DNA from 2 places in the Bacillus sp. JJ722 genome. Region 1 is predicted to be linked to the other one. Evidence: riboswitches for the same ligand, from Rfam matches in the RefSeq annotation. Region 1 holds a riboswitch; the other holds the start of a gene.
What was found. A riboswitch is a leader RNA that binds a small molecule or an ion and turns the genes downstream of it on or off. The one in region 1 is predicted to bind thiamine pyrophosphate.
Positions count from the first base shown of each region.

Region 1 (5,993 bases):
CTGGTCGTTCTGAAACATATCCATCAATAATTCCTGACTCAAGCGCAACACGCATTGCAGGGAAATTATCCATAGCTGGCTTTTTGGTTACACCTTTAATTTGGTCAATTACAGAGTAATGAAATGTATTTAATTGAGCTGTAACTTTCGCTCCTTTAAAATCTTGAATAGATTTAGCATCTACGTATTCTCCCCCGTTTTTCACTACCATTACCAAGTCTGATTCGTAATAATTTTCTGAAAAGTCAATCGTTTGTTTTCGATCTTTTGTCGGGGACATACCTGCGATAATCGCATCGATTTTCCCTGAAGTTAATGCTGGTACTAGTCCATCCCATTCCGTTTTAACAATAACTAATTCTTTTCCTAAACCGTCAGCAATCTTCTTAGCGATTTCTACATCATAACCGCCTGCATATTCTGCATTGCCATCGATTTTCACTCCACCGTTTGAATCATCATTTTGCGTCCAATTAAACGGAGCATAACCAGCTTCCATCCCTACTTTAAAAGTACCCTTTTCGTCATCTTTACCTTCTGACTCATTTCCCGAGCTTTTTTCACTTGTTCCGCAAGCTGCCAAAAACAACATCATCGTTAAAGACAGTGCGAATAATAGTGATAATTTCTTCCTCATCATTCTTTCTCCCCTCTTCCTTCTCAACTTTCATATGAGACTACTTCCTAACCAAAAATTTGAGATGAGTGTTTTCATAATCTACAATGCAATGTTATGATTCAATGAAATTATAAAAAACATAATATTTTGACAATAATTTTATGTTTTAATGACTGAATAGTCAAACATTATTTAGAACTACGTTTATTCACTCTATTTCACAATAAAAGAAAAAGGAAATATAGCCTCTTAGAAATGCCATAGGAATAGTGATATGAATGCTGCTACATGTATCGGCTCTTAATGCATTAGCTCATATAATAAAGCGAAATACTTATATGTTCCCCCGAAGATTAGGTGGGATAATATCCCTGCTATTATCAAAAAAGGAAATTAATAAGGTAAGGTTGGATTTATTTTGTTTACGATGTTCCCTTAAGCAACGACGAGTATGACATTCGTCACAAGGAATATTTTTCAAAGGTTAATATTGTTGGATCAAAAACGGAAACTCTATTATTAAAGAATATATCTAATATTGATTCCGTAATAATTAAAGATGGATTTATCTATGCAGTCATTCATAAAAAAGATACAGATGATAGTAGACATTTATTTCGAATGACTTTAGATGGAAAAAACATTAAGCAAATTTCTTCCTTAGATATGTCTAGTACATTTATTGGTTCCAAATATATTTATTACACGGAGAATTCCTTTGCAGATAAACAAAGTATCTATAGAATAACGTTAGATGGGAAAAACAACACGAAAATAGCTACTGCACCAGGAAGGATTTCTAGCTTTGAATATTATAATGGTAGTTTCTATCTAGAAGTACAGCCTCCTAAATCTTATAATTTTATACTTCATAAAGTTGCAATTAAGTAGATAAAAATTTAAAAACCCAATAAATTTAATTTATTGGGTTTTTACAATGTATTAAACCTTTGACGTTGTCAGCAACACTTTATTTCTAATCAAAACCTTCAATAACCCATATCCCATTAGTGCCCCTGTGAAGGAACTAATTGTAAATGCTGGAATCAAACCAAATAGCGTTGCTTCTTGACCTAATAAGAGAACAGCGATTGGATATGTTGCCAAAGCACCCAAAATGCCAGTACCGATTACTTCTCCCATTGCAGACAAGCTAACCTTCTTTGTTTTAGCATAAAGGATAGCGGCAAAAAAAGCGCCAATCATACTTCCTGGATAAGCAAACAAACTCCCTGTTCCTAACATATTTCTGATCGTAGAAGAGAGGAACGCTTGCATAACGGCATACCATGGACCAAGTAATACAGCAGATATCAGGTTAGCTAAATGTTGTATCGGAAAAATCTTCGCAAATCCAAGGGGAATATAAATAAAACTACTCGAAACACTAGTAAATGCCGCTATAAGGGCTGTCAGTGTAAGTTTTTTTACATTTGGCATATCCTTCACTCCTAGCTTTATTTATTGGATACAATATTCACAAACGCATTTTTTACATCTACTTTTTCCTTAATAACTCCTGAATCTAGCATCCATTTAGCGGTATCTTGCCATACATCTTCTTCTTGATAGCCAAATGGAACATTTTCATCCTCCATTAACGGTAATAAAATTTGTAGGCTTTCCTTTTCTACCTCTTTATCTAATGGAAAGCTATCGTTTTCATGATCCAATAAGATTTGTAAACCTGCATTTGGATCTTTTTTAACAGTTTGTTGCCCCTTCGTAACAGCTCGCCAAAACTTTTCAATCGCATCTTTTTTCTTCGCTAGCGTTTTTTCACCAGTAACGATAATCAATTCATAGTTATCCGGTATCCCATAATCAGTTAAGTTTAAAGTGTCTATTTTATAACCTTCTTTTTGCAAGAGAACCTGCTCGTGATTGATGTAACCTCCAATAATGGCATCTACTCGATCAGTCGCTAGACTAGACATTAAATCCCAACCAACATCTGTTAGCTTTACTTTACTTTTATCACCACCGACAGAATCTACCATCGAACCCACAGTTGCTTCACTGACGGAGGATGAAGGATGGCCAATATTCTTCCCTTCCAAATCTTTTGGCGATTGAATACCGCTTTCTTTTTTGTACATGATGGCATCGAGTGAATGTCTTACAAGGGCAGCGACTGAAACAACTGGAATATCTTCCGAGCGTGATAATAGTAGTTGCGATTGATAACTGATGGCTAAATCAACCTTGCCAGTAGCAGCAAGCTTTAACGGATCATTCGTATCTGCTGGCATTTCAATTTTCACGTCCAATCCTTCATCTTTAAAGTATCCTTTTTCCTGGGCAGTATAAATCGCTGAATGTACTGCATTTGGATACCAATCTAGCATAATACTAATTTCTTCAAGTCCTTCCGAGCCTTTTTCTTTACTTTTACTAGAACAACCTGAAAGCAAGAGACTCATAATAATTAGCGATATTCCAATCATCTTTACTTTATTCATTTCAGTTTCCACCCCATCTATTCGTTTTTCCATCGGATCACGTATTTTTCAATTGTTGTTACAAGTGCAAATAATAATATGCCAAGTAAAGTCAAAATCGTGATTGCTGCAAAAACCCCTTCGGCATTCAAATTCCCCGACATTCGTCGACTATAATAACCAAGCCCTTCACTTGCTCCGAGCCATTCGCCAATTGTTGCACCTACTAATGCATAAACGATTGCGAGCTTCAAAGCAGAGAAAAAAGAAGGCAGTGCCATCGGAATATGCAATTTTTGAAAAATATGCCATCGTTTTGCTCCCATTGAGCGAAATAGATCCACATATTCTTGATTGCTTGATTTCAACCCATCATATGTACCGACAACAATAGGAAAAAATGAAATTAAGATTGTAACAGCCACTTTGCTCCAAATGGTATAACCAAACCAAAGGACAAAGATTGGAGACAGTGCTATGATAGGAATCATTTGCGATATAAGTATGGCTGGATAGAGCATTTTTTCAATCGTTTTCGAATAAAACATACTAACTCCAAGAGTGATTCCACCTATAACAGCAATTACAAAACCTATAATAAATTCAAGCATCGTAATCGGAAGATGCTCCAAGAGTAGCGGCTTCCAGTTTTCAATAATTAACGTAATAACTCCAGTAGGTGCAGGAATGATAAAAGACGGAATGAGTTCTATACGGACAGCCCATTCTATTGAAACGAAAAGTGTAAAAATAAATATAAGAAACAAGCTATATGTTTTGAACCATTGTTTAATACATTTCATAAGCAATCCTATTCTCCACGTATTTCTTTAAAGTAACGAAACTCTCTTCATGTTGTATTTCAGGTTTGCGTGGTCGTTTCATCTCTACTGGAATTTCATCAATCGTTTGATTAGTATGTAATAAAATGATTCTGTCACTTAAAAAACAAGCTTCCTCTAAATCATGGGTAATAAATAATACTGTTTTATTTAGCTCTTGCCACAGTGATAATAACCATGACTGCATCTCTTTTTTCGTTAATGCATCAAGTGCACCGAATGGTTCATCGAGCAATAATACATCCTTGCCTGTTAACAAAGCTCTTAAAAAGGCAACTCTCTGTCTCATCCCTCCCGATAATTGCTTTGGAAGAGCATTCTCATATGCTAGTAATCCGACACGTTCCAGCCAACTTCTCGCTTCCTCTTTTGTGAGATGTATATTCTTATTAATCTCTGAAACTAGCATGATATTGTCGATGATCGTTCTCCAAGGTAGCAGTAAATCTCGCTGAGGCATATAACCAACATCTCCAAGTGAAATAGGAGTACCATTGATTAATATTTCACCCTCATCCTGCTTTAAGAGACCAGTAATTAATCTTAAAATGGTACTTTTACCTGTACCGCTTTTACCGATTAATGAGACAAACTCACCTCCTGCAATCTCCATATTCAAATTGACAATCACTTTATTGTCTTGCTTCTTTTCGTTTTTAAAAGAATAAGAAACATTTTTTAACACGAGAGTCATGTACACACCAACCTTTCATAATTAGATTTCCTAATAAAAAAACCACTTCCTATATGGGAAGTGGTAATGAACGAAATAAAAAAATTCTTCATTCCTACTTCCCTCCGCTAGTATGAACTAGATCAGGTTCAAAGGGTTCTTCTCAGCCAATGGCGCCCCTAGTAGATCAAATATATAAAATGACAACAACGTAAAAACCCCAACTTTCATAATAGAAGGTTGGGGTGAATTGGACAGAATGATTCCACCTATAACCACCTTCCCTCCTCTAGTATGAACTAGATCAGGTTCAAAGGGTTCGAAACAAATCGTTCCATCTCAGCCTCTAATGAGACACCCCTAGTGAGTTAATTACAATTATATATCTTAACATGAACTTACTTTAATGCAAGATAAATTTACAAATAATTTTATTTTTTCATAAAATAATGTCATTTATTTATTATTCTACAGGCTCTAATTGTTCGAAATCCTGTTTTGATTCTTGTAAGGTCGGATTATAGAAGGCTGCTATAGCAGTCATATAATATGGAGTAATATAAATACTTACACCAAACAACACGATTCCTCCCAAAAATCATGAAACCAAAACCTTTATAATAACATTCTCAAGAATTTTTCGAAGTTAACTCCTTCTACTTTAGGAATTTGCTCCAAGGAGGTATCAGTAATGGCTGCTGTTAGAAATGCTTCTGCAAGCTGTACAGATTTTTCTAGGTCCTCTCCCCGCATCATACTTCCCATTATGACAGAGGCAAATAAATCACCCGTACCAGAATAACTTTTACCATTGTACGGCATTGCGCCATAAAAGGTTTTATTCCCATCCAAATACATATTACCGATAAACTGCTTATCCGTATCTATTGACGGTGGGTTCACACCAGTGATGATTACCTTAGCATCAGTTTCTTGCTGCAATGTCTTTCCAGCTTCTTCTAACGCTTCGATAAAATCCCTTTCATTTACATAGCTATGTAGTTTTTCATAAGATAATCCGGTTAATAGACAGCACTCCGTTACATTTGGTGTAATCACATCTGCACATTTCACCAGTTCTCTCATTCGCACTAGTAATTCTTCTGTAAAAAGTTTATAAGCCTCACCTATATCCCCCATCACCGGATCAACAAGCAAAATGGTTTCTTTTGTATGAAATTTATCTAAAAAACGAAAAATATTATCAATTTGCTCTCGGCCAGTTACGAAGCCGGTGTAGATTCCATCAAAGGTTACATCAAGTTTACTCCATTCCTCTTCGAAATATTGCATTTTGGAAGTAAAATCTTCACAAAAAAAACTTGGATAACCTGTTTGTGCAGACAATATAGCAGTTGGTAAAGGACATGCCTGCACCCCCATTACCGAAAGAACTGGAATTGCAGCTGTTAATGAAC
Region 1 is NZ_JBALMO010000009.1:52,805-58,797, reverse strand. It holds gene V7014_RS01885 (transporter substrate-binding domain-containing protein) at 1-637, opposite strand, end outside; gene V7014_RS01880 (DUF5050 domain-containing protein) at 1,031-1,510, shown strand; gene thiW (energy coupling factor transporter S component ThiW) at 1,562-2,059, opposite strand; gene V7014_RS01870 (ABC transporter substrate-binding protein) at 2,077-3,081, opposite strand; gene V7014_RS01865 (ABC transporter permease) at 3,099-3,863, opposite strand; gene V7014_RS01860 (ABC transporter ATP-binding protein) at 3,850-4,596, opposite strand; TPP riboswitch at 4,679-4,766, opposite strand; TPP riboswitch at 4,839-4,947, opposite strand; gene V7014_RS01855 (pyridoxamine kinase) at 5,191-5,993, opposite strand, start outside.

Region 2 (5,734 bases), on a different contig from region 1:
GATTTGGTTAATAATAAATTCAACCCACTTTTCATCACTAAATACGACCTCATCCATTTCAGCTAATTCAAGCTGTATTTTCTTATGTATGAATGACTTGGCATTACGTTTAATGACTTTTGAAACACATGCCTTTAAATCAAATTCTTTCACAAGATAATCTTTACTAGCACTATTGCTGCGCGCATAATATAGAGCTTGCTCTACATAATCTTCTATCTTATTTAGTTCTTCTATAACACCTTTAGTAGCTTCATTTTTTTGATTTTCTAGCATAAGCTTGCTTGTTGCAATCGGTGTTTTAATTTCATGTACCCATGCTTCAATATACTCTCGGTATTCAGTTTGCTTATTCTTATAGCTATTTACATGCTCATGCATTTGTTTATCTGTCGTTTTTAAAATATCATAAACCTTTTGTCCTTCGAGAAAACCTGGCTCTTCCATAATTTCAGACAACAAATACTTTTGATCTAATGTTTCTAAATTAGTCTCCAACGTACCGTAGAATCTTTTTTTCTTCACAAAATCTGATATATATGAAATGGCTAATGGACCAAACCAGCCAAACCATACGATGACTATGACTACGCCTTGTACTTTTATTAACCATAGAAAGATTGCCACGAAGATAAATAAAACTACATTACCAATCAAAAAAACAGCTCTTTCTTTCATATAGTCTCTTAACTTCATGACATAATATACCCAAGACCTCGTCTTGTTTCGATAGGATTTTCCATACCGATACCCTCAATTTTTTTACGCAATCTAGTAATATTTACAGATAGTGTGTTGTCATCAATAAACAAATCTGATGACCATAAATATTCCATTAATTCTTCTCTAGATACAATCTTACCTTTGTTCTTCATCAAGCAATGCAATATTTTCAATTCATTCTTTGTTAATTCCTCAAGTTGATTTTGATGAGAAATCGAGCCGCTCGATAAGTCTAATTTTAAAGCGCCATAATTTAAAATGGATGCTTCTTGCTTAGCGTATGTACGCTTTAATACTGATTCTATACGTGCTAAAAGGATTTGTGTATTATACGGTTTTGTCACAAAATCATCTGCCCCAAGATTCATACTCATTAACTCATCTACCTCATTATCTCTGCTCGTTACAATAATGATTGGTACTTGAGACGTTTTACGAATTTCTCTACAAATATAATAGCCATCAAAGACAGGCAGATTAATATCTAATAAAATAAGGTGAACATCTTCTTGATTCACATATTGCATGATATTTTGAAAATCATTTGGCGCTTCTACAGCATAACCATAATTCGATAAAAACTCTTTCAACTCATTTCGCAGAGTTTCCGTATCTTCTACAATTAAAATTTTCATGTTGCTCATTCTAGCCACTCCTAAAAAAATATGTCATAGTAACATATTTTTATTATAGCTACTTTTAAATTAATATGCTTCGAAACATCAAAAAACGTTCATAATATCTCAATGAACGTTTTTTATTACATCCTAACCTAATCGGTGAACCCATTTCTTTGTTTCACCATATATATCCTCTTCACCTAAAATGGCAGAAACAACAGCAACTCCATTTACGTATTGAAGATTTATTTCATCCAAATTGTTCAATTTGATTCCACCTATTGCCACAATTGAAATATCGACAGCTTCTCGTATCGATTGAAGCATTCCCATATCAATTGTACGTGCATTTTCCTTCGTAGTTGTTAAAAACATCGCTCCTACACCGATATAATCTGCCCCTTCACGCTGTGCTTGTAAGGCTTTCTCAACATCATTAACCGAAACTCCGATGATTTTATCATTGCCCATTAATTTTTGAACACCCGCTACTGTAATATCACTTTGACCAATATGTACACCATCAGCGTCCGCCAGTTGGGCAATATCAATCCGATCATTAACGATAAAATGAGCCCCGTATTTATGAGTTAATTCTCTTAACGCAATTGCTTTTTCCAAAAATTCTCGACCCGAACAATGCTTTTCTCTCAATTGAACGATTTTAACGCCACCCCGCAAAGCTGCTTCTATGCATGAAAGAAAAATCCTTCCCTCTAAAATTTTTGAATCTGTCACTAGATACAATTCTTTATTTTGTTGAAACAAATTGACTCCTCCTTACTTCACAACCTCTGCCACTTCTTCATACGCCATGTCCCAGAAATGTAATTCATAGAGACTCGCTTTCTTGAATATCTCACATAATTTAGCTTGTTCTTCTAGAGAACTATCAGCAAATAATCGATTAGAGTACTCAATCCATACAACATTTAGTTGAGTAAATTCTTCTCCGCTATAAGAGTCAATCCATTGCTTATAAAAATGATTTTCATCAATATCGTAATTTTCAACAATATGCTGACCAATATAGTTATAGCTCCAGATACAAGGGAGCACCGCTGCCACGATTTCTTTCAAATCTCCTTTTAAACAGACACCTTGCATATAACTTGTATAACTTTCCGTTGTTAGCTCCACTTCTTGCTGCTCTAGCTCTTCAATTGAATAGCCGAACCCCTTTAAATAATTAATATGAACAGCTGTTTCATATTCAAATGTACCGCCCGCTGCTTGATGAAAAAATCGCATATCTTCAATTGTTTTAGACTTAATCATTCCCATACAAAACACTTTCGAATATTCCTTTAAATACAAATAATCTTGAATTAAATAATGCTCAAACTTCTTACGGTCTAATGTATTGTTTCCCATCTCTGTAATAAACGGATGCTGTAAGTAATCAGTCCAAATTTGTTTAGATTGCTGTAATAAAACATCTGTTAAATTCATAGCATTTCCACCTTTGCATAGTTTTCTATTACTTCTGTATTTAATCGGTACATTTCATCAAACAACTGCACTTTAAATGTCCCGATTGCTGGATCGTTATGATTGGCTAACTCCCCACTTAGTGACATGGACAACACACCCATTGTTGCTGCTTTGAAGGAATCATTTGTTACACCTAAGTAACTTCCTACTAAACTAGCTGTCATGCAACCTGTTCCAGTTACTGACTTTAACTTAGGTGAACCATTATGGATTTGAATCGTTCTTTCACCATCCGTTATAAAATCTATTTTTCCAGTCGCAGCAATCGTCGTTTGAATATATTTCGCAAAATTCTGTAATTTACTTACATCAATTTCTATATCATCAGATGCATCTACGCCTTTTCCGTTTGCTTCTAACCCAGCCATAGACAATATTTCAGCCGAATTACCTTTAATAACATCAAATTTCACTTTACTCATGATTTCTTCAACAAATTTTGTTCTTTGCTTACTTGCAAATACACCTACTGGATCTAAAACAAGTGGTTTCTGCAATGAATTTGCAATTCTACCAGCTTCTAAATATACGGGAATTTGCGTGGAATGCATCTTACCAATATTAAGAACAACCGCGTCGCTAATGGTAATTAAGTCCGCCACTTCTTCAATGGCATCACCCATAATTGGACTAGCGCCTATCGCAAGTGTTGCATTTGCACAGTCATTGATGGTTACTTCATTTGTATAATGCAAAATCAAAGGATTGTGCTTAATTACTTCATTAACTAAACCGCTCATTTTATGAATTCCCATTTACTTTTTCTCCTTCGAATTGATAAAAATGATGAACTGGACCAATTCCCGAGCCAATTGGAAAACTATATCGAATTGCCTCTGTGATATATTTCTTCCCTTTCGCTACCGCTTCTTCTACGTTATAACCTAAAGCTAAATAAGAGGTAATAGCCGATGAAAGTGTACAACCTGTTCCATGGGTATTCAGATTATTTAATCGTTCGTTGTAATAAAATTCAATTCCACGCTCACCAATTAATATGTCAGTGGCATCCCCTGTTAAATGTCCACCTTTTATTAAAACGTATTGAGGTCCTAATGAACGTATTATTTGACCTGCTTTCTTCATGTCCTCTAAAGAACTAATTTTCATACCTGTTATTTCTTCTGCTTCCGGAATATTTGGAGTTACAATGAAAGCCATTGGTATTAGCTTTGACATAAGCGCTTCTTTTGCTTCGCTGGCTAGAAGTGCACAACCGCTTTTTGATACCATAACTGGATCAACAACTAAATATGGCACATCATATTGTACTAACGTCTCTGTAATGACTTTTATAATCTCTGCACTTGATACCATGCCAATCTTAATCGCTTGTGGAGGAATATCATCTAGAACTACTTGTATTTGTCTTTGTACCATTTCCGCGCTCAAGTCCTCTACTAAAGATACTCCTTGTGTATTTTGAGCTGTTACAGCTGTAATAACGCTCATACCATACGTACCAATGGCAGCGAATGTTTTTAAATCTGCTTGAATCCCCGCTCCACCCGACGAGTCAGAACCTGCAATCGTTAAAGTTGCTACGCCATAGTTTCTCAATGAATCATCTCCTTGAATTACGAACTACATAAGAAACGAATTGCATGGAAAACGCTTTTCTACGTAAAAAAAGCTATTCTCCACATAGGAAAATAGCTTCTTATCCTCATAAACTTGATAAAGATAAAGAGTACATGCTTTCCTACGCTGGTATGATCCAGATCAGGTATTGAGGGTTAATGAAATAATCATCTCTCAGCCAAAAAGGCACCCCTAGCTACATATTCGATTCTTATGTTAAACAGTAAGTTCTTTATCATTGAATGTCAAGGATATTTTATTGTACTATTCAGATAAATTATGCTAATATATTTTATAACATTCATCTAAATGAATAGCACAAATGTATCATAATCCATTTTCATTGAAACGGTGAGCGACTGTTCGGTGTATAGCCGCTTCAAATTCATCAGTTTAATGATTCTAGCCTTACAACAGCCTTTCACTCCACTTCAACGATAACCCACAATACTTAGTCATTGTTCTCTGCTGTCAGACATGAATATAGATGCTAAGAAACGGATTTACATACTCGATTCCTCTTTTGTTTCGATAAATCTAATGCTTTTTTTACTAGTGAAGTACTCATCATTACTATTCTTATATAATTAATCTTTTACTCTCCTGTATTAGCAAATATCGTCCAACCAATAGATGGACTCGTTACATGCAATTCTGTTAAGTTAATGAAATGATCTAGTAGAAATCTTCCAAAAGGATGGTCACAAACTGATTGATGTAATGCCCGAATCGAATGGCCTTCGGCTAACAGCTTTTCTTGCTGTTGATCAATGTACACACGCATAATTTCTTCCGAGAATTCTGGATGGAACTGTATTCCCCAAATATGATTATCAATCACGTAAGCATGATACGGTTCGAATTGATTATATGCAAGAACCCGAGCTTCCTTAGGGAGTTCAAGAACCGTTTGTCTATGAGTAACATGCCCATAGAACGTATCGTGAAGGATAGCTAATAAACGATCCTGACTTCCTTCTTCGGTTAATTGTATTTTCGTTGTACCAATTTCCATTCCTTTCGGATGATCGCCAACTTTTCCACCAAAAGCTTCTGCAATTAATTGATGACCATAGCAAATGCCTAACGTAGGTATTTGCATATACCTTATATCACGTAGCCATTGCATTAATTGAATGCTCCACTCTTCCCGCTCTGTGACCATTGCATGCGAGCCAGTTATGATAATTGCTGCGATCTGCTCAGTACTTGGCAATGATGTCATATCATCATAAACATTTGCAATAACGACATCTTCTGCAGAAATACCGCTAGTGCGGATGATCATATCTTCAAAGTCACCGTGTTGCTCTACA
Region 2 is NZ_JBALMO010000225.1:17,307-23,040, forward strand. It holds gene V7014_RS22030 (sensor histidine kinase) at 1-696, opposite strand, end outside; gene V7014_RS22035 (response regulator transcription factor) at 693-1,367, opposite strand; gene thiE (thiamine phosphate synthase) at 1,491-2,111, opposite strand; gene tenA (thiaminase II) at 2,124-2,795, opposite strand; gene thiM (hydroxyethylthiazole kinase) at 2,792-3,592, opposite strand; gene thiD (bifunctional hydroxymethylpyrimidine kinase/phosphomethylpyrimidine kinase) at 3,579-4,397, opposite strand; TPP riboswitch at 4,520-4,622, opposite strand; gene V7014_RS22060 (glutamine amidotransferase) at 5,014-5,734, opposite strand, start outside.
Region 2: it holds a riboswitch for thiamine pyrophosphate, as region 1 does, so the genes downstream of both, thiD (bifunctional hydroxymethylpyrimidine kinase/phosphomethylpyrimidine kinase) here and V7014_RS01860 (ABC transporter ATP-binding protein) in region 1, are expected to answer to the same signal.